Dinoroseobacter shibae DFL 12 = DSM 16493: one gene and its partner. The protein of the gene in region 2 interacts with the protein of the main gene of each other region in a pairwise test. Links are inferred from orthologs where the notes say so. Each region holds a gene or a part of one and is shown on either strand. Other genes may lie near its edges. The genes, in order: DSHI_RS09380 and rlmB.

Region 1 (8,838 bases), 820 kb from region 2 along the record:
TCATGTGACCTTTCCTTTTCAGTCGATTGTATGTGTTGTGATTGTGTCCCGGACCCGGCTGACGCCCGCGGTCAGAGTGCGTCTTCGCCGGTTTCCCCGGTGCGGATACGGATGGCCTGCTCGACCGAGGAAACGAAAATCTTGCCGTCGCCGATCTTGTCGGTCTTGGCGGCCTCGACGATGGCCTCGATGGCCGCGTCCGCCTGATCGTCCGGCAGGACGACCTCGATTTTCACCTTCGGGAGGAAGTCCACGACATACTCCGCGCCCCGGTAGAGCTCGGTATGTCCCTTCTGGCGTCCGAAGCCCTTGACCTCGACGACCGAAAGTCCCTGCACGCCAATCTCTTGGAGGGCTTCCTTCACTTCATCGAGTTTGAATGGCTTGATGACAGCCTCGATCTTCTTCATCCTCCGACTCCCTCTCGTTCCGTGGCTTCGTGGAGAACACTTTCAAATCTCCTCCACAATTCGGTAGCGTGTCCCCGTCCGGTGGCGTTCGCTGAAAAGCAGGGCGCTGTCTGCGATTTGTGCGGCATGCCCAAGAATTGGGCAAGGCGAAAACTCCTGGGTGAGGCAAGATGACGGAACTCCTGACAGCGGCCCGGATGCGGGCCATCGAGCAGGCCGCGATGGACAGTGGCGCGGTCACCGGGCTGGAGTTGATGGAGCGCGCCGGGCGCGGCGTGGTCGAGGCGGTCTTTGCCCAATGGCCGGATCTGGCGGCGGCCCCGCGCCGCGCGCTGGTGCTCTGCGGGCCGGGCAACAATGGCGGCGACGGGTTCGTGATCGCGCGCTTGTTGTACGGCTGGGGCTGGGCGGTGGAGGTGTGTCTCTACGGCGATCCCGAGAAGCTGCCGCCCGACGCGCGGGCAAATCACGACCGGTGGTGCGCGCTCGGCCCGGTGACGGTGCATGCGATCGACTCTGCGCCGCCGCAGGACGACAGCCTCGCCGTGCCCGAACGGGTCGACCTGCTGGTCGATGCGCTTTTCGGGACGGGGCTGGGGCGGCCCTTCACCGGGCCTTTCACGGTCTTCGCCGCGCCCGCGGTGCGCGCACAGTTGCGGGCGGATGCAACCCGTGCGGTGGCGGTCGATCTGCCCAGCGGGCTCTGTTCGGACAGCGGCCGCATTCTCGGGACCGCGCTGCCTGCCGACCTGACCGTGACATTTCATGCCTGCAAATGCGGCCATTGGCTCGGCGATGGGCCGGCGCTCTGCGGCAAGACCGTCGTGGCGGGTATCGGCCTCGACCGGACGCCGCCCGCGCGGGCGGAGGACGGCGTTCATGCGGTCGGAGCCCCCGCGGCGCGGGCGCTGGCCAAGGGTGCGGAGGATCACAAATATGGCCATGGGCATGCGCTGGTACTGTCCGGGCCGATGGGGCGTTCGGGTGCCGCGCGCCTTGCGGCGCGGGGGGCGTTGCGGGTCGGCGCTGGGCTGGTGACGGTGGGCGCGCCGGGCGCGGCGATGATGGAATGCGCCACGCAACTGACCGCGATCATGCTGCGGCGCTGCGACGGGGCCGAGGGGCTGGCCGCGGCGCTGGAGGATGCGCGGCTGACCACCCTGTGCCTCGGGCCCGGTCTGGGCATCGGGGCGGAGACCCGGGCGCTGGTGGCGACCGCGCTGGCTGCGGGGCGGGCGACCGTGCTGGACGCGGACGCGCTCAGTGCCTTTGCCGAGGCGCCCGATGCCCTGTTCCGCGACCTGCATCCGCACACGGTGCTGACCCCCCATGGCGGCGAGTTCGCGCGGCTCTTTCCGGATATCGCCGAGAAACTCGCTGCCCCTGCCACCAGGGGTCCGGCCTACTCCAAAGTTGATGCCACCCGGGCGGCGGCGGCGCGGGCGGGCTGTACGGTGCACTACAAGGGGCCCGATACGGTCATCGCGTCGCCGGACGGGCGCTGTGCGATCAACGCGGCGGCCTATGCGCGCGCGGCCCCCTGGCTGGCGACCGCCGGGTCCGGCGATGTGCTGGCCGGGATGATCACGGGGCTTCTGGCGCGCGGGCTTCCCCCCCAGGAGGCTGCCGAGACCGGCGCCTGGCTTCATGTCGAGGCCGCCCGCGCCTTCGGTCCGGGCCTGATCGCCGAGGACCTGCCGGAGATGCTGCCGCAGGTGATCCGCGCCCTCGATACGCCGTAGCTCAGGGTTTGAGCAGCACCTCGGTTTCCCAATCCCGCAGGAGCGGCCTTGCAGCGGGGAAGGGGGCATCCTCGGCCTCGCGCAGTTCCGGGAAGATCTCGAACAGCTCCTCTTGGGCGGCGCGGCCCAGGGTCGACAGGATCGCGGGGCCGGGGCGCAGGCTCTCGGCCCAGATCCCGTCCGCGCGCACGATCTGGTGCCGATCGAACATGAAATGATGATAGGTGACCGGCTCCAGGTCGTAGACCTGCACGATGGTGTCGTCGTTCACCAGATGCGCCGCCGCCGCCAGCACCTGCGCGCTGCCAAACAGCAGGTCCGCGCGCCAATCCTCCAACAACACCCGGTGCTGCCGCGACACGCGCATGTCCCGCGCCGGCCGCCCCGGCCCCAGCGCGCCCGCGCGCAGCAGGATGGGCCGGAAGCGTGGGTTGCCGGCAAGCTTCGCGCTGTCGATCCGCGCGGACCCGACCCAGCGCACCGGCTGCGCCCCATCATCGCGGGTCAGCACCAGATCGCCCACCTGCAATGCCTCCACCGGGCAGGTGCCACCGGGCACCTCGATCAGGGTCCCCGGGGTGAAGCAAGGCGGGGTGGCGTAGGTGGCAGCCGGTGTCGCGGTCCTGCCCGGACCTTCGGAGGCGCTGATCACCCGCAGCGGCACGCCCACGGGTGGAAAAGTCCCGATGAAGGCCAGCCCTTCGGTGCTGCCGAAGGAGTTGTTGAACTCGGAATCCGGCTCGCGAATGTTGAAGCCGATGATGGTGTAGGTGTCGGTACCGTCAGTGACCTGCAGGGTATACTCGGCCTCCACCCGCCGCCCGGGGGCGTACTGCGTACCGCCGAACTGGGTGGTCGCGGCAAGGGCCTGCGTGCCGTCATTGTCGGCGAAGTTCACATCCCCCTCGTTATCGCGGATCGAGATCGGCACCCAGCCGTTGCTCTGCAGCGTGATGAATCGGTCCGGCAGATGGCGTCCCGCGCCTTGGTTACCGCCCGACAACCCGTCGGGCACCGCGGTCCCGGGGACAGGCACACCATCGCTGCCGGTCACCCCCTCTTGCACGAGGACCTGATCGGCGGCCAGCGCCCAGATCTGGTAGGTTTCCATCTTGCTACTCTCACTGACACACGGCGCTGTTTCCCGCTGCGGACGCGCATACAAGCATCTGTTTCGAGGGATACATCACAATTCTTAATTTGTTACTGGCACGAAACCCGGACGGCTGCAAATGCCCCTTTGAAAGGCGGCCGCGGTTTGCTAAGAGCCGCCCATCGCGGGTGTGGCGGAACTGGTAGACGCACCAGATTTAGGTTCTGGCGCCGCAAGGCGTGGGGGTTCGAGTCCCTTCACCCGCACCATCCACACCTGATACGTTCCCCGGCTCAACACTCCTCGCTGGGCGGGCGGATCCGTCGCGCAGGCTGGCCCTGGATTTGTGCGCGGGGGATCCCTGCGCAGGGGGCGAAAACCAGCGGCGCGAGGCGGCGTGGCCGTCGGGCGGCGCATCCGTCCCGTCTATGCCCTCCGGTCTGTGCCAGAACGTGTCTCTCCGGCGCCCCGTTTTCCAGAGGCCGCAATCGATCCTCCGGGCGCGTCCCGCCGCCCCAAGCCTTCGCGGCTGAAAAATGCCCGAACGCACATACCCCTCATCACCGCGAGGATGGCCGTGGGACTTCGGGCGCAAGGGGAGCAGACGCACCTGCGTCGGCCAGAAGGGTCCACATGCTCACCGCTCGTTCTCAAAACGCGCCTCGCGCTGCCACGCGGAAATCCATGCGTCCGCAGCCTAGCAGAACTCCGCAACCTTGGCGTCGATCCGGCGGATCCCTTCGGCGATCCGGTCCGCCGGGATCGAGGAATAGCCCAGCCGGAAGAATTCCGTCGGTTGGTCCGGGCCGCTGAAGAACGGCGCACCCGGCTCGATCACCACGCCGTCGCGCAGCAGCGCTTGACCCAGCGCCACGGTATCGACCCCGTCCGGCGCCTTGATCCACAGGCTCGTGCCCCCGAACCGGGCCGCACCCACCATCTCCAGGGCGGTTCCGTCCAACGCCTCCACCGCGGCCATGCGGCGCTTGGCGAACTCCCGCCGCATGTCGCGCATGAGCAGATCGTAGTGACCCTGCGCCAGGAAATAGGCCGCCGTGCGCTGCAGATGCCCGGGCGGATGGCGCAGCATCATCGTGCGCAACTCCTTCGCCTCGGCGATCACCGGCGCCGGACCAACCAGGTAGCCCAGCCGCAGCCCCGGAAACATCGCCTTGGAAAAGCTGCCCGCATAGAGCACGCGCTGATGCCGGTCCATCGCCTTCAGCGCCGGGCTCGGCGGTTCGAGAAAGCTCATCTCGAACTCGTAATCGTCCTCCACGACGATGAAATCGCGCGCCTGCGCCATCTCCAGCAGCCGTTCGCGCCGTGCCCGCGTCAGCGTGGCGCCCGTGGGGGCATGGTGGCTGGGGGTGACGAACACCGCCTGGGTGCCCGCGGGAATGTCCTGCGGCACCAGCCCGTCGCGGTCCACATCCACCGTCGTGACCTCCGCCCCGCACCAGCGCAGCGCCTGCAGCGTGTCGGGATAGCACGGGTTCTCGCAGATCGCCTTCAGCGGCGCGCGGGTCAGAAGCTCGATCGCCAGCCACAGGGCATTCTGCGCCCCAACGGTGATCAGCACCTGGTCGCGCGTGGCCGTGATCCCCCGCCGCGGCAACATCCGCGACAGGATGTAGTCGACCAGGAGCGGGTCGTCGGTGGCCTCGTTGCTGGCCATCAGGTCGAAATCCCGCGTGCCCATCGCCTGCCGGACGCATTCGCGCCAGGCGGTGTGATTGAACAGGCTGGTGTCCATCTCGCCGAAAACGAACGGGTAGGGCAGGGCGCGCCAGTCCTTCGGCTTGATCACCCGGCGCCGGGCGCGCAGGTTCTCCGACAGCACGTTGCGCCAAAGCGCACTGTTGTCGACCGGTTCGGCCTCGGTCCCCACGGGCAGCAGCGACAGGGTCTCGGTGTCGGCCACACGGTAGCCGCTGCGGCTGTGGGCTTCGAGATAGCCCTGCGAGACCAGCTCCTGAAAGGCCAGGGTGACGGTCATCCGCGCGACCCCGAGATGCGCGGCCAGCTTGCGCGAGGACGGCATCAGCGCCCCCGGCAACGCCTGCTTGGACAGGATCGACGCCACGACGGTTTCGCGAATCTGGGTTTGCAGCGGTCTGTTGGTCGTCCGGTCGAGAAAGAAGACATCCGCCGCGATACGAGGTTTGGCCATGGCTCAGCATGTTAGCCGAACTGGTCTAAGTCAATAAAATTTCTGGCCCTAACGTCGAGTCCGGGATTCGCCTTAACCAGCCCACAGCTTGGGGGGAGGACATGACGCATTTCCTGCAAGCGATGCGCCAAGGCGCAGCCAAAAATGGAGGACCATATGACATTTCTTTCCCGGATGACGTCCAGTGCGGCAATTGCACTGACCGCGACCATCATGAGCATGGGCGTGGCCGATGCAAAGAACTTCAAGATCGCCGTCGGTGACAGCGGCGGCAGCAGCCAGGAGGCCACCGGTCTCGCCTTCGTCGAAGCCCTCGAAGAACTTTCGGGCGGTGAGCACACCGGAACCCTGTTCCTGAACGGACAGCTCGGCTCCGAGCAGGACACCGTCAACGAGGCCGCCATCGGCACGCTCGACATGTCGATCCTGGCCATCAACAACGTCACGCCCTTCTCGCCCACCGTGGGCGTGTTCTCGCTGCCCTATGTCATCCTCAGCCTCGAAGATGCCGAGAAGCTGACCCAGGGTCCGATCGGCGCAGAGCTGACCGAGAACACCATCAACGACGCAGGCGTGCGCATCATTGCCTGGACCTACACCGGCTTCCGGCGCCTGACCAACTCCAAGCAGCCGGTCACCTCGGTCGCCGACCTGCAGGGGTTGGTGATCCGCGTTCCCAAGAACGAGATCATGATCGACACCTACAAGGCCTGGGGCATCAGCCCGACGCCGATGGCATGGTCCGAGACCTTCGCCGGCCTGCAGACCCAGGTCGTCGATGGCCAGGACAATCCCTACATCACCATCAACGCGATGAAGTTCTACGAGGTACAGAAGTACGTCACGAACCTGCGCTACATCTTCTCGATCGAGCCGCTGATCATCTCCGAGCAGGTGTTTCAGGAACTCTCCGCCGAAGACCAGGAGATCGTTCTCGAAGCCGGCAAGCGCGCCACGGCCGCCTCGTCCCAGTTCCTCCGCGAGAAGGAAGCCGAGATCAAGGAACTGCTCATCGAAAAGGGCATGGAGATCATGGATCCGGTGAACAACGAGGAAGAGTTCATCACGCTCGCGACCGAGGCCGTCTGGCCGAAATTCTACGACAGCATCGGCGGCATCGAGAAGATGAATGCCGTCCTGGCCGAGATCGGCCGCGATCCCGTCACCGAATAAGTCGGACGCCGAAAGCATGACAGGCGCCCCCGGGCGCCTGTCTCAGCCGAGTGGGAGGGGACCATGACCAAATTCTGGCACATCGTCGACAATATCGAGAGCTACATCTGTCGGACCTTGCTGGCGATCTTCGTTTGCCTGCTGTTCCTGCAGGTGATCGTCCGGACACTGTTCGACTTCTCGTTCTCGTGGGTCGAAGAGCTGTCGATCTACATGTTCGTCTGGTTCGTGTTCTTCGGGGCCAGCTATGCCGCCAAGATGGGCGCGCATAACCGCGTCACCTTTCAGTTCAAGTTCCTGCCACCGCGCAAAATCAAGTATATCGAGGCGTTTGCCGATCTCTTCTGGATCTTCTTCAACGTCTATTTCGTCTACCTGGCGATCGATTTCATCTTCAACAAGATGAACCGGTTCCAGTCGTCCCAGACCATGGGGTTCCACCTCAGCTGGGTCTACATCGTGCTGCCCATCGCGTTCTCGCTGATGACGTTCCGGGTTCTGCAGGTGAATTACCGCAAGATCGTTCTGGGCGAGGATTTGCGCGATCCCGACGCCATCGACCTCGACGAAGTCCGCGCTGGAACCGACGACGCCGCACGCAAGCCGCGCCGCGATGAGGAGCAGAACTAATGGAAAGCGAAATCATCCTGATCCTGTTCGGCGGGTTCCTGACGCTGTTGCTGATCGGCGCACCGATCACGGTCGCGCTCGGGGTCTCCACGCTGATCTCCTTCCTCTATCTCGGCGAGAACCCGATCAAGTTCGTGCAGATCGCCTTCACCTCGGTGGGCTCCTTCCCGCTGATGGCCCTGCCGGCCTTCATCCTGGCGGGCGCCCTGATGGAGGCATCCGGACTGTCGCGGCGGCTGATCAACGTGGCCGAGAGCTTCGCGGGGCCCTTCACCGGCGGCATGTCCGCGGCAACCGTGTTCGCCTGCCTGTTCTTCGGGGCGATCTCGGGCTCCGGGCCCGCGACGACGGCGGCCGTCGGCATGCTGATGATCCCGGCGATGATCCAGCGCGGCTACGGGCGCAGCTATTCCTCGGCCATCACCGCGTCGTCGGGCGGCCTGGGCATCGTGATCCCGCCCTCGATTCCGCTCATCATCTTCGGCATCGCCGCGCTCGGCATGCCCGCGCCGCCCGAAGCGGTGGAGAAATTCGGCACCTTCCAGACCGTGTCGATCCCGAAACTGTTCATCGCCGGCTTCATGCCTGCCTTCCTGATCGCCGGCAGCCTGCTGCTGATGAACTACATCCTGGCCAAGAAGCACGGCTACAAGGGCTCCGCCGAGGGCTGGTCCGCGCGCCAGATCTGGTGCGAGTTGTATCGCGGCTTCTGGGCGCTCATGGCGCCGCTGGTGATCCTGGGCGGCATCTATTCGGGCTTCTTCACGCCGACCGAGGCGGCCATCGTGGCGATCTTCTACACGCTGGTGGTGGGCACGGTCATCTACCGCGAGTTGAGCTGGCAGAAGCTCTTCACCGCGCTGGAGACCACGACCTGGCTGACCGGGCGGGTGCTGCTGATCATGTTCACCGCGACCGTTTTCGGGCGGCTGCTGGTGGAAAACCAGATCCCCGCCGTGATCGCCAATGGCATGCTGTCGATCACCGACAACATCTACATCATCTGGACGCTGGTGATCCTGTTCCTGCTGTTTGTCGGCATGTTCATGGAAACGCTGGCCACCATCCTGATCCTGGTGCCGGTGATGCTGCCGGTGGCCTACAGCGTCGGCATCGACCCGATCCATTTCGGTGTGGTCATGGTGTGCTGTCTCGGAATCGGGTTCCAGACCCCGCCCCTGGGGGAGAACCTGTTCATCGCCTCGGGCATCTCGAACATCTCGATCGAGCGGATCTCGGTCGCGGCACTGCCCTTCGCCTTCATCAACACGGTCGCGATCTTCATCATCGCCTTCGTCCCCGAAATCACGCTCTGGCTACCGCGGCTTCTCGGCTACTGACCCCGGTCGGAATTGGAGTTTCCCATGAAACAGATGATCACCCACATCCTGTGCGCGACCGACCTGTCCAAGCACTCGGCCTATACCATGTGCCACGCGGCCAACCTGGCGGCGGTGACCGGCGCCAAGCTGCACCTGGTGCACGCGGTCCAGCCGATGAGCGACGAGACCCGGATCGCGCTGCAACTCTACATGCAGACCACCGGATCCAGCGAAACCGCCGACAAGGCCCGGCATGCCCATCTCAAGACTGTCATGGCCGAGCGCCAGCGCGAAT
Region 2 (8,804 bases):
GCATGACGATCTCCTCCATGTCATGTGCTGCCAGAGCGTGGCAAGGCGGGCGGGGGTGGGGCAAGCGTGACGTTACGCCAGCCGCGGGTGTCACGTTACGTCTTTGCATTCGGGGCGCGGCTCGCTAGACCGCTGCCACCTGTCGTAACCGGAGCCTCAGCCATGATCCTTTATCCCGCCATCGATCTGAAAGACGGCCAGGCCGTGCGGCTCTACAAGGGCGACATGGACAAGGCGACCGTGTTCAATGACAGCCCCGCGGCCCAGGCGCGCGCCTTTCAGGACGCGGGCTGTGCCTGGTTGCACCTGGTGGACCTGAACGGGGCCTTCGCGGGCGCGCCGGTCAATGCCGCGGCGGTGGAGGCGATCCTCGCGGAGACCTCGGTGCCGGCGCAGCTGGGCGGTGGCATTCGGGACATGGCAACGATCGAGATGTGGCTCGGCAAAGGCATCGCGCGGGTGATCCTGGGCACGGTCGCGGTCGAGGACCCGGAACTGGTGCGCGCGGCGGCCAAGGCGTTTCCCGGACAGGTGGCCGTAGGGCTGGATGCACGGGCCGGCCGGGTGGCCACGCGGGGCTGGGCCGAGGAGACCGACCTGATGGTCACCGACCTCGCGCGATCCTTCGAGGATGCGGGCGTGGCGGCGATCATCTACACCGATATCGACCGGGACGGGGCGATGCAGGGGCCGAACGTGGCGGCCACGGCGGCCCTGGCGCGGGCCACGTCGATTCCGGTGATTGCCAGCGGGGGGGTCAGTTCGCTCGACGATCTGCGGGCGCTCAAGGCCTCCGGCGCGCCTCTGGACGGCGCGATTTCGGGGCGGGCGCTCTATGATGGGGCGATCGATCTGGCCGAGGCGCTGGCGGTTCTGGCGGACTAGGGGGCTCGGCCCCCGGCGCTGCGCGCCTCCCCCGGAGTGTTTTCGCACAGATGAAGAGGTGGGGTTTTGGAAAGAGCGGGCCGTTCTCTGGCGCGTTTTTTTGCGGGGTTTGACCAAGCTGTGGGCCGAGCTTCGGTTCGGGCGGTGGAGGGTGCCCTCGGCGGGGCGGACCTGGGCTGCGCGCTGTAAGCCGCCCGGATCGCGCAATCGATTTGACAAGTGCACACGGGTCGAGCCCAGACCGGACCCGAGACGAAGGGTCAGGGCAGCGGATCGCTTTGCCACAGCTGCACGGTCAGGCCGCCATGGGCCACGTGCGGGCCGGGGGTGATGGGCAGGGCGGTGGCCTTGGCGAGCGCGGGCTCGGAGGTCACGAGGCCCAGGCGCCAGCCGGCGAACCGGGTGCGGAGGGTCTCTCCCAGGGCGCCGTAGAGGCCATAAAGCAGTTTCTTGTTGCCGATCCGGGCGCCGTAGGGCGGGTTCACCATGATGAGGCCGGGCCCGGGGACGGGCGGCTCCAGCGCGCTGATCGGTTGGCAGGCGAACTGGCACAAGGCCGTGACGCCGGCCTGTTCGGCGTTGCGGGTCGCGCCGGTGATCGCGCCTTGGTCCCTGTCGAAGCCGAAGAAGCGGGGCGGGCCATCAGGGGGGACTACCGGTGTCCGGAGCGCAGCCCAGGCGGCGGGGTCGTGATTGGCGAAGCGCTCGAAGGCGAAGGCGCGGGCGCGGCCCGGGGCCAGGCCGCTTGCCATGCTGGCCGCTTCGAGCAGGAGCGTGCCGGAGCCGCACATCGGGTCCACCAGGGGTTCGCGCCCGTCATGGCCCATCTGGCGCAGGAAGAGCGCGGCCATGGTTTCACGCAGGGGCGCCTTGCCGACGAAGGTTTTCAGCCCGCGGCGGTGGAGCGGCGCGCCGGAGCTGTCGAGGCTGATCGTGACGAGGTCGTCGTCGATTCGGGCGATCAGGCGGAGCGCCTCGTCGGCCTCTGCGTCGGCCTCGCCCCGGGCCAGCACCGCGCCCGCATCCGTCACGGCCTTGGCGATGCGCTGTGCGGCGGCACGGTCGTGGTAGATTTTCGACTTTCGGCAGGTGGCCTCCACCCGCACCGGGGTGCCGGGGGCGATCCAGGCGGCCCAGTCGATCTTGCGCGCGCGCTTGTCGAGTTGCGCCAGGTGGAAGGCGCGGAACTCGGCGATCCGTACCAGCACGCGGCCCGCGCCCGCGAGCACGAGATTGGCGCGCCGCATGTCCTGCAGCGTGCCGGTGATCTCGACGCCGCCGGGGACCGGGCGCGGGTCCAGGAAGCCCGCGGCGCGGGCCTCCTCGGCGAGGGCGGCTTCCAGCCCGGGCTGGGCGGCGAGAAACAGGGGCAGGGTGTCGGCCATGGCGGTCTTGTAGGGGGCGGCGCGGGTCTTGGCGAGAGGCAGGGTTGTCCGGGGCCCCGTGGCGGCGTACACGAAGGCCGGAACCGCGCCGGAGGGCCCCATGCTGAAAATCCGTGTCATCCCCTGTCTCGACGTGGCCGATGGGCGCGTGGTCAAGGGCGTGAACTTCGTGGACCTCGTGGATGCGGGGGACCCGGTGGAATCGGCCAAGGCCTATGACGCGGCGGGGGCGGACGAGCTGTGCTTTCTCGACATCCACGCGACCAATGAGAACCGCGGCACGATGTATGACCTGGCCACGCGAACGGCGGAGCAATGCTTCATGCCGCTGACCATCGGCGGCGGGGTGCGGACCACGGAGGATGTGCGCAACCTGCTTCTGGCGGGGGCGGACAAGGTGTCGTTCAACTCGGCGGCCGTGGCGGATCCGGACGTGATCGCGCGGGCCGCCGACAAGTTCGGCAGCCAGTGCATCGTCTGCGCGATAGATGCCAAGACCGTGGCGCCGGGGCGGTGGGAGATATTCACCCATGGCGGGCGCAAGCCAACGGGGATCGACGCGGTGGAATTCGCCAAAACGGTCGTGGAAAAGGGGGCGGGAGAGATCCTGCTCACGTCGATGGATCGGGACGGGACCAAGCAGGGCTTCAACATAGCCCTGACGCGGGCCATTTCGGATGCGGTGTCGGTGCCGGTGATCGCGAGCGGTGGGGTTGGCACGCTCGATCACCTGGTCGAGGGCGTGACCGAGGGGGGGGCGAGTGCCGTGCTGGCGGCGTCGATCTTCCATTTCGGGGAGTTCACCATCCGCGAGGCGAAGGAACACATGGCGGAGGCGGGGATCCCCGTGCGGTTGTCATGAGCGTGCTGGCGCGACTGGAGGCGACGATCGCGGCCCGGAAGGGGGCCGATCCGGACAGTTCCTGGACCGCGAAGCTGCTGGCCAAGGGGCCGGAGAAATGCGCCGAGAAATTCGGGGAAGAGGCGGTCGAGGCGATCATCGAGGCGGTGAAGGGCGACCGGGCGAAGCTGACCTCCGAGGCGGCGGATGTGCTCTATCACCTGCTGGTGATGCTGGCGGCGCGCGATGTGGCGCTGGCGGAGGTGCTGGCGGAGCTGGAGCGGCGCGAAGGCATCTCGGGGATCAGCGAAAAAGCCAGCCGCTAGGGCCAAGCGGCTTCCAAGCCGCTTAAGGATTTTCCAAAATCCTTGGCCCCTCTCCATTGCAACGGACAGGCGAGCGCCCGCCGGGGTCTCAGAGTTTCGAGCTGATCACGCCGGTGTTGAATCCGCCCATCCGCAACTCGCCGAAGAGGCGTTGGTACTCGATCTTGGGGCATCTGTCCTGGATGACCTCGATCCCGGCGGCGCGGGCCTTGGCGGCGGCTTCCGGGTGGGTCACACCGATCTGCATCCAGATCACCTTCAGCCCCGGCAGCGCCTCCAGTGCCGCGTCCACCACCTCCGGCACGGCTTCGGAGCGGCGGAAGATGTCGAGCATGTCCACGGGCTCGGGAATATCCGCAAGAGAGGCGCGCACGGTCTGGCCGAAGAGGGTCTTGCCCGCGTGGCCGGGGTTCACGGGAATGACGGTCTTGCCCTTTAACGACAGGTAGCGTGCGACGTAGTAGGAGGGCCGCACGGTGTTCATCGATACGCCGACGCAGGCCACGGTGCGGGTCCGGGTCAGGATGCGGCGGAAATCGTCGTCGCTCGGCGGTGTTATGGGGTCGTGGATCATGGTGCGAGCCTAGCGTCATGCGGGCCGCGCGGGAAGTCGGGATCCTGCGCGGGCGCAGGTTGGCCATGCGCGTTTCGCCAAAAAAAACGCCCGTGCCGAGAGGGCCGGGCGTAAAGTAACGGAACGAGGGACAGTGAATGAAGCGCGGGAGTTCCGAGCCCGCCTTCCTCAGGAATACGTAGGAACGCGTTGTCGGATTGAAAGGTATTCTTCACGATTCTGTGATGAGGCCTGTGTCCTGAGCGCCATCGGCCGCTCTTGGGTGCGCGATCAGGCGAGAACCTGCGGCCAGTTGGCGTTTCCGCGGGCGATATTGCCGGGAATGTCCCTTTCCCAGCGGCGCTGCACGCGTCTGGAGAAGTTCATGTAGAGCTTGCCATCGACGATGCGCCAGGCTTCCGGGATGGTGGAGGCGGTATAGCCCTCGGCCACAGCCCAGGCGCAGTAGCCGCCAAATTGCGGGGCGTAGGCCACAGGGTCGGCGGCGAAGGCTGCGCGATGCGCGTCGGACGCAAAGCGCCAGGTCACGCCGTTCCAGTCATGGGTGAAGGCGTCGCTTCCTTCGGTGGGTTCGCCCAGGGTGAAGTAGGCCACCGGGTCATAGCCGCGGATGGCAGCACCGCGGTCCGAGAATACCGGCGGTTCAGCGGCCAGGGCAGGGGCCGCAAGGGGGGCTGTGGCGAGCGCGGTGGCGGTGCCGATCAGGAACTGGCGTTTGGTGAGCATGGGGCGATCCTTCCGAGGTTATGACGCCGAGGTGGCCTCGGGTGATCGCCTGCGCAACCCGTCTGACTTCCATGTGAAACGGCGCGGCGCCCCCGTGAGAATTGTTTCAGTCGAAAATGTCTTCGATCACATCCACGGCTTCGGAAAGGGCACGCTTCCACAGGGGCTTCTTGCGTTTCTTGCGCCGACGCGGGTCCGGACCCATGCGGGCGGACTGCGGGCGCGCGCCGTGTTCCGGGCCGTGCACGCCGGGGATATAGCCCGTGGCCTTCTTGCGCTTGGCAGGCTTGGTCCCGCTGGGCGCTTTGAGCCATTTCATCTCGTGCAGGGGCGCGCCGCAGGAGCCGCAGGCCAGCTCATGCCCGTCCCGCGCGGACGGCACCAGCATGGTCCGGGCGCTGCAATAGGAACAGGTGGCTAGTTTCGTATGCTCGGGCATCTGGATCTCCTTGACCCCTAGATAGGGGCCGGGCGGGCGCGTGTCATCCCTCGCCCCGGCAAGCATAAAGTGCGACCGCCGCCGCGTTCGAGACATTGAGCGATCCGAAGTCGCGGGCGAAGGGAATTTTCACCAGCCGGTTGCAGGTTTCCTTAGTCTTGTCCCGCAGGCCCGGTCCCTCGGCACCCAACACCAGGGCGATGGGACGGTCTGTGAGGTCGCGCAGGGCCGTGCCGATGGTGTCCTCGGCGGTGCCATCGAGCCCTAGGAGCACGAAGCCCATGGCGCGCAGCTCTTCCATGGTCTCGGCCAGGTTGCGCACCCGCAAATAGGGTTGGCGTTCGAGCGCGCCGGAGGCGGTCTTGGCCAGCGCGCCGGTTTCGGGTGCGGCGGACCGGGCGGTGGAGATCACGGCCGCGGCCCCGAACACCTCCGCCGAGCGCAGGATCGCGCCCACATTGTGGGGATCGGTCACCCGGTCCAGCAGCACCACCAGCGGCGGGCGGTCCGCCGGGCCGGTGAGGACCGTCTCGGCCAGCGGACCCCAGGCGAGCGGCTTGACCTCCAGCGCGGCGCCCTGGTGGACCGAGCCGGGGTCGAGCGGCGCGGGAAACCGGCGCGGGTCGGCAATCTCCGGTGCGATCCCGGCCCCGGCGATGGCCTCGGCCAGCTTGTCGGCGGCGTTGCGCGTCACCACCAGCCGCAGTTTCGTGCGCGCGGGGTTTTCCAGCGCATCGCGCACCGCGTGCAGGCCAAAGAGCCAGACGGTCTGGGCCGCCGCCGCCCGTTTGGCGCGTTCCTTGTCGATCACCCAGGTCGGTTTCTTGCCAGCCATTGCCTGTCATCACACGCGGTTTCGAAGCGTCGGGCATAGAGGACCGCCCCGCACGGGTCAACGGGGCGGTTTTTGCCGTTGACGCCCCCGGCACAAGGGCTTAAGCAGCGCGCCAGTTGGGCGACAGGCCGCAAGGTGTGGCAGGGGACTGTAACTCCCTCGCGGAGACGCACGCCTGGTTCGATTCCAGGGTCGCCCACCACTTCTCTCTTCCAGACCATTCCAGAGAACCTGCCCGGGTTGGGGCGGGGACGGGGCCGTTCATCCGGCTCGCGAGACGCCGTGTTCGGGCGTTTGACCTGAGTGCCCGGCTGGTGCTAGGTGCATTGTATCCTTTCGGATACAAGAGGCTCTTCTTGAAAGAATCGTCGAAATCCAGCGGCGAGGCCGCTTATGGCGCGCTGCTCGATGCCATTCACTCCGGCGAGTTCCGCCCGGGGGACAGGTTGCGCGAGGAATCCGTGGCCGAGCGATTGCGCCTGTCGCGCACGCCGGTGCGAGAGGCCCTGCGGCGGCTGGAGGCCGAGGGGGTGGTGGAGCATCGGCCACGGGTGGGCGCGGTCATTCGCAAGCTCTCCCAGCGTGAGATCGTGGAGCTTTACGAGATGCGCGTCGTCCTGGAGCGCACGGCCGCGGCCATGGCGGCCAAGCACGGTGCGGAAGCGGAGTTCGACGCGCTATCAGACCTCAATGAGGCGATCAGGGCCGAGCGGACGCACCCGGCCAGGGCAGCGGAGATCAATCAGCGGTTTCATCTCGGGCTCTATCATGCGGGCCGCAATCGGTTCCTGATGGATGCGGCGCGGGCGCTCAACAACTCGTTGATCCTGCTGGGGCCGACCACCTTCACCGACCAGGCCCGGATCGACCAGGTCACCGCCCAGCATACCGATATCGTCGCGGCCCTGCGGGCGCGCGATTCGGACGCGGCCAGCGCCGCGGCGGAGACACATTTGCAGACCTCCCTGCGGCACCGATTGCGGGCGTGGGACGCATGATCGGCATTTTCACCGCCTTCGCGGTCGCGCTTGCGGGCGTCGGGCTGTTTCAATGGCTGGACCTGCCGCTGCCCTGGCTTCTGGGGCCGATCTTCGCCTGTCTGACGGCGGCGATGCTGGGCGTGCCCATGCGCAGCCTCAAGCCGATCAACGAGGCGACGCGCATGGTCCTTGGCGTGGCGGTCGGGGCCACGCTGACGCCGCCGGTCCTGGCGACCTTTCCCGCCATGTGGCCGACCCTGATGCTGGTTCCGGTGATGGTTGTTGCGATCGGACTGGTGGGGGTACCTTATTTCCGCAGGCTGTGGGGGTATGATCCGGCCACGGCCTATTACTCGGCCATGCCGGGCGGGTTGCAGGACATGCTCCTTTTCGGGGAGGAGGCGGGGGGCAATGTGCGGACCCTGTCTCTGATCCATGCGACGCGGGTGACGGTGATCGTCGTGGCATTGCCCTTTTTGCTCAAGGGGGTGTGGGGGGCGGATCTGGGCAATCCGCCGGGTGCGTCTCTCGGTGTCGTGCCGGTTCACGAGATGGGTTTGATGGGGCTGTGCGCGATTGTCGGCTGGTGGGGCGCGCGTCGGATCGGGCTGTTCGGCGCGGCCATCCTCGGGCCGATGATCGTGACCGGGGCTGCGGCCATGTCCGGACTTCTGGAGAACCGCCCGCCGGCGGAGGCGATATGGGCCGCGCAGTTCTTCATCGGCGTGACCATCGGCTGCAAATACGTGGGCATCACCTGGGGCGAGATCCGACGCGATCTTGCCGCGGGTCTGGGGTTTTGCGGGATCCTGATCGTGCTGACGCTGATCTTCGTCGAAGGCGTCTATCTCGCCGGTCTTGCGCCGGGAATGGAGACGCTGCTGGCCTTTGCACCGGGGGGGCAGGCGGAGTTGACGGTGCTGGCGCTGATCGTGGGCGCGGATGTGGCCTTCGTGGTGGCGCACCATATCCTGCGGATTTTCGTGGTGATCCTCGGCGCGCCCATCGTGGTGCGGATGCTTGGGGACAAGGACGCGCGCTAGGGTCGGGCTTAGGGGTCGGTCTTGAACAGGTCCGCCTTGAGGGCGGCCTCGACCAGTTCGGCGACGGTGCGGACGTCCATTTTCTCTAGGATGCGGGCGCGGTGATGGTCCACGGTGCGCGGGCTGATCCCCAGAGTGCGGGCCACGTCCTTGGAGGAATTGCGCGCCGGGTTCGTGGCGATGATCAGCGCGATTTCCTGTTCGCGGCTGGTCAGGCCCTGGTACCGCGCCACGATCTCCGACTGGTGCTGGTTGACCTCGCGCCGCTTGGCATCGGCCTCGAAAGCGGCGTCGATCCGTTCGATGAGGATCGATTGCTTGAAGGGTTTTTCCAGAAAGTCGATCGCACCCATTTTCATGGCCTGCACCGATTCCGGGACACCGCCATGGCCGGTGATGAAAATGATCGGCACGTCGATGCCCGCGGCTTTCAGATAGGCCTGCAATTCCAGCCCGTTCATGGTCGGCATGCCGTAATCAAGGATCAGGCAGCCCGAGGCCGAGCCATCATAGGTGCCCAGAAACTCATGGGCGGAGGCGAAGGTCTTGACCGTGTAGCCGCGTAACCCCAGGGCCCGGGAGAGCGATGCGCGTATATCCGCATCGTCATCCACCAGAAAGACGCATGGCTCCTGCAATTCGCTCTCAGACATCACCGATTCCCCTCACCGGCAGGGTGAAACAGAACCGGGTCATCTGACCAGAGCGTTCGTGCCAGATCTTGCCGCCATTCGCCTCGATCAGCGTACGGCTGATCGACAGGCCGAGCC

Evidence for each region.
Region 1: the proteins of rlmB (region 2) and DSHI_RS09380 interact in binary tests that used the Escherichia coli proteins (3 or more experiments, as listed by UniProt). The link is inferred for Dinoroseobacter shibae DFL 12 = DSM 16493 from one-to-one orthologs.

The regions. Positions count from the first base shown.
Region 1 is NC_009952.1:1,911,292-1,920,129, reverse strand. The notes cover bases 1-2,866. They hold DSHI_RS09380 (bifunctional ADP-dependent NAD(P)H-hydrate dehydratase/NAD(P)H-hydrate epimerase), read left to right. Parts: upstream 1-580; coding sequence 581-2,152; downstream 2,153-2,866. Other genes in these bases: DSHI_RS09375 (Hint domain-containing protein), read right to left, coding at 2,154-2,866; DSHI_RS09385 (P-II family nitrogen regulator), read right to left, coding at 72-410; glnA (type I glutamate--ammonia ligase), read right to left, coding at 1-4. Also shown: more of DSHI_RS09375, read right to left, coding at 2,867-3,263; MocR-like pyridoxine biosynthesis transcription factor PdxR, read right to left, coding at 3,943-5,418; DSHI_RS09360 (TRAP transporter substrate-binding protein), read left to right, coding at 5,575-6,591; DSHI_RS09355 (TRAP transporter small permease), read left to right, coding at 6,655-7,221; DSHI_RS09350 (TRAP transporter large permease), read left to right, coding at 7,221-8,561; DSHI_RS09345 (universal stress protein), read left to right, coding at 8,586-8,838. UniProt on the Escherichia coli protein: Bifunctional enzyme that catalyzes the epimerization of the S- and R-forms of NAD(P)HX and the dehydration of the S-form of NAD(P)HX at the expense of ADP, which is converted to AMP.
Region 2 is NC_009952.1:2,735,948-2,744,751, reverse strand. What follows is about bases 4,116-6,947. They hold rlmB (23S rRNA (guanosine(2251)-2'-O)-methyltransferase RlmB), read right to left. Parts: upstream 6,012-6,947; coding sequence 5,220-6,011; downstream 4,116-5,219. Other genes in these bases: DSHI_RS13065 (GntR family transcriptional regulator), read left to right, coding at 6,368-6,947; DSHI_RS13075 (hypothetical protein), read right to left, coding at 4,844-5,176; DSHI_RS13080 (YHS domain-containing (seleno)protein), read right to left, coding at 4,282-4,737. In the rest of the region: DSHI_RS13110 (DUF2147 domain-containing protein), read right to left, coding at 1-4; hisA (1-(5-phosphoribosyl)-5-[(5-phosphoribosylamino)methylideneamino]imidazole-4-carboxamide isomerase), read left to right, coding at 163-885; DSHI_RS13100 (THUMP domain-containing class I SAM-dependent RNA methyltransferase), read right to left, coding at 1,146-2,270; imidazole glycerol phosphate synthase subunit HisF, read left to right, coding at 2,371-3,132; DSHI_RS13090 (phosphoribosyl-ATP diphosphatase), read left to right, coding at 3,129-3,437; DSHI_RS13085 (CoA-binding protein), read right to left, coding at 3,526-4,011; more of DSHI_RS13065, read left to right, coding at 6,948-7,009; DSHI_RS13060 (AbrB family transcriptional regulator), read left to right, coding at 7,006-8,034; DSHI_RS13055 (response regulator transcription factor), read right to left, coding at 8,043-8,687; DSHI_RS13050 (cache domain-containing protein), read right to left, coding at 8,680-8,804. UniProt on the Escherichia coli protein: Specifically methylates the ribose of guanosine 2251 in 23S rRNA.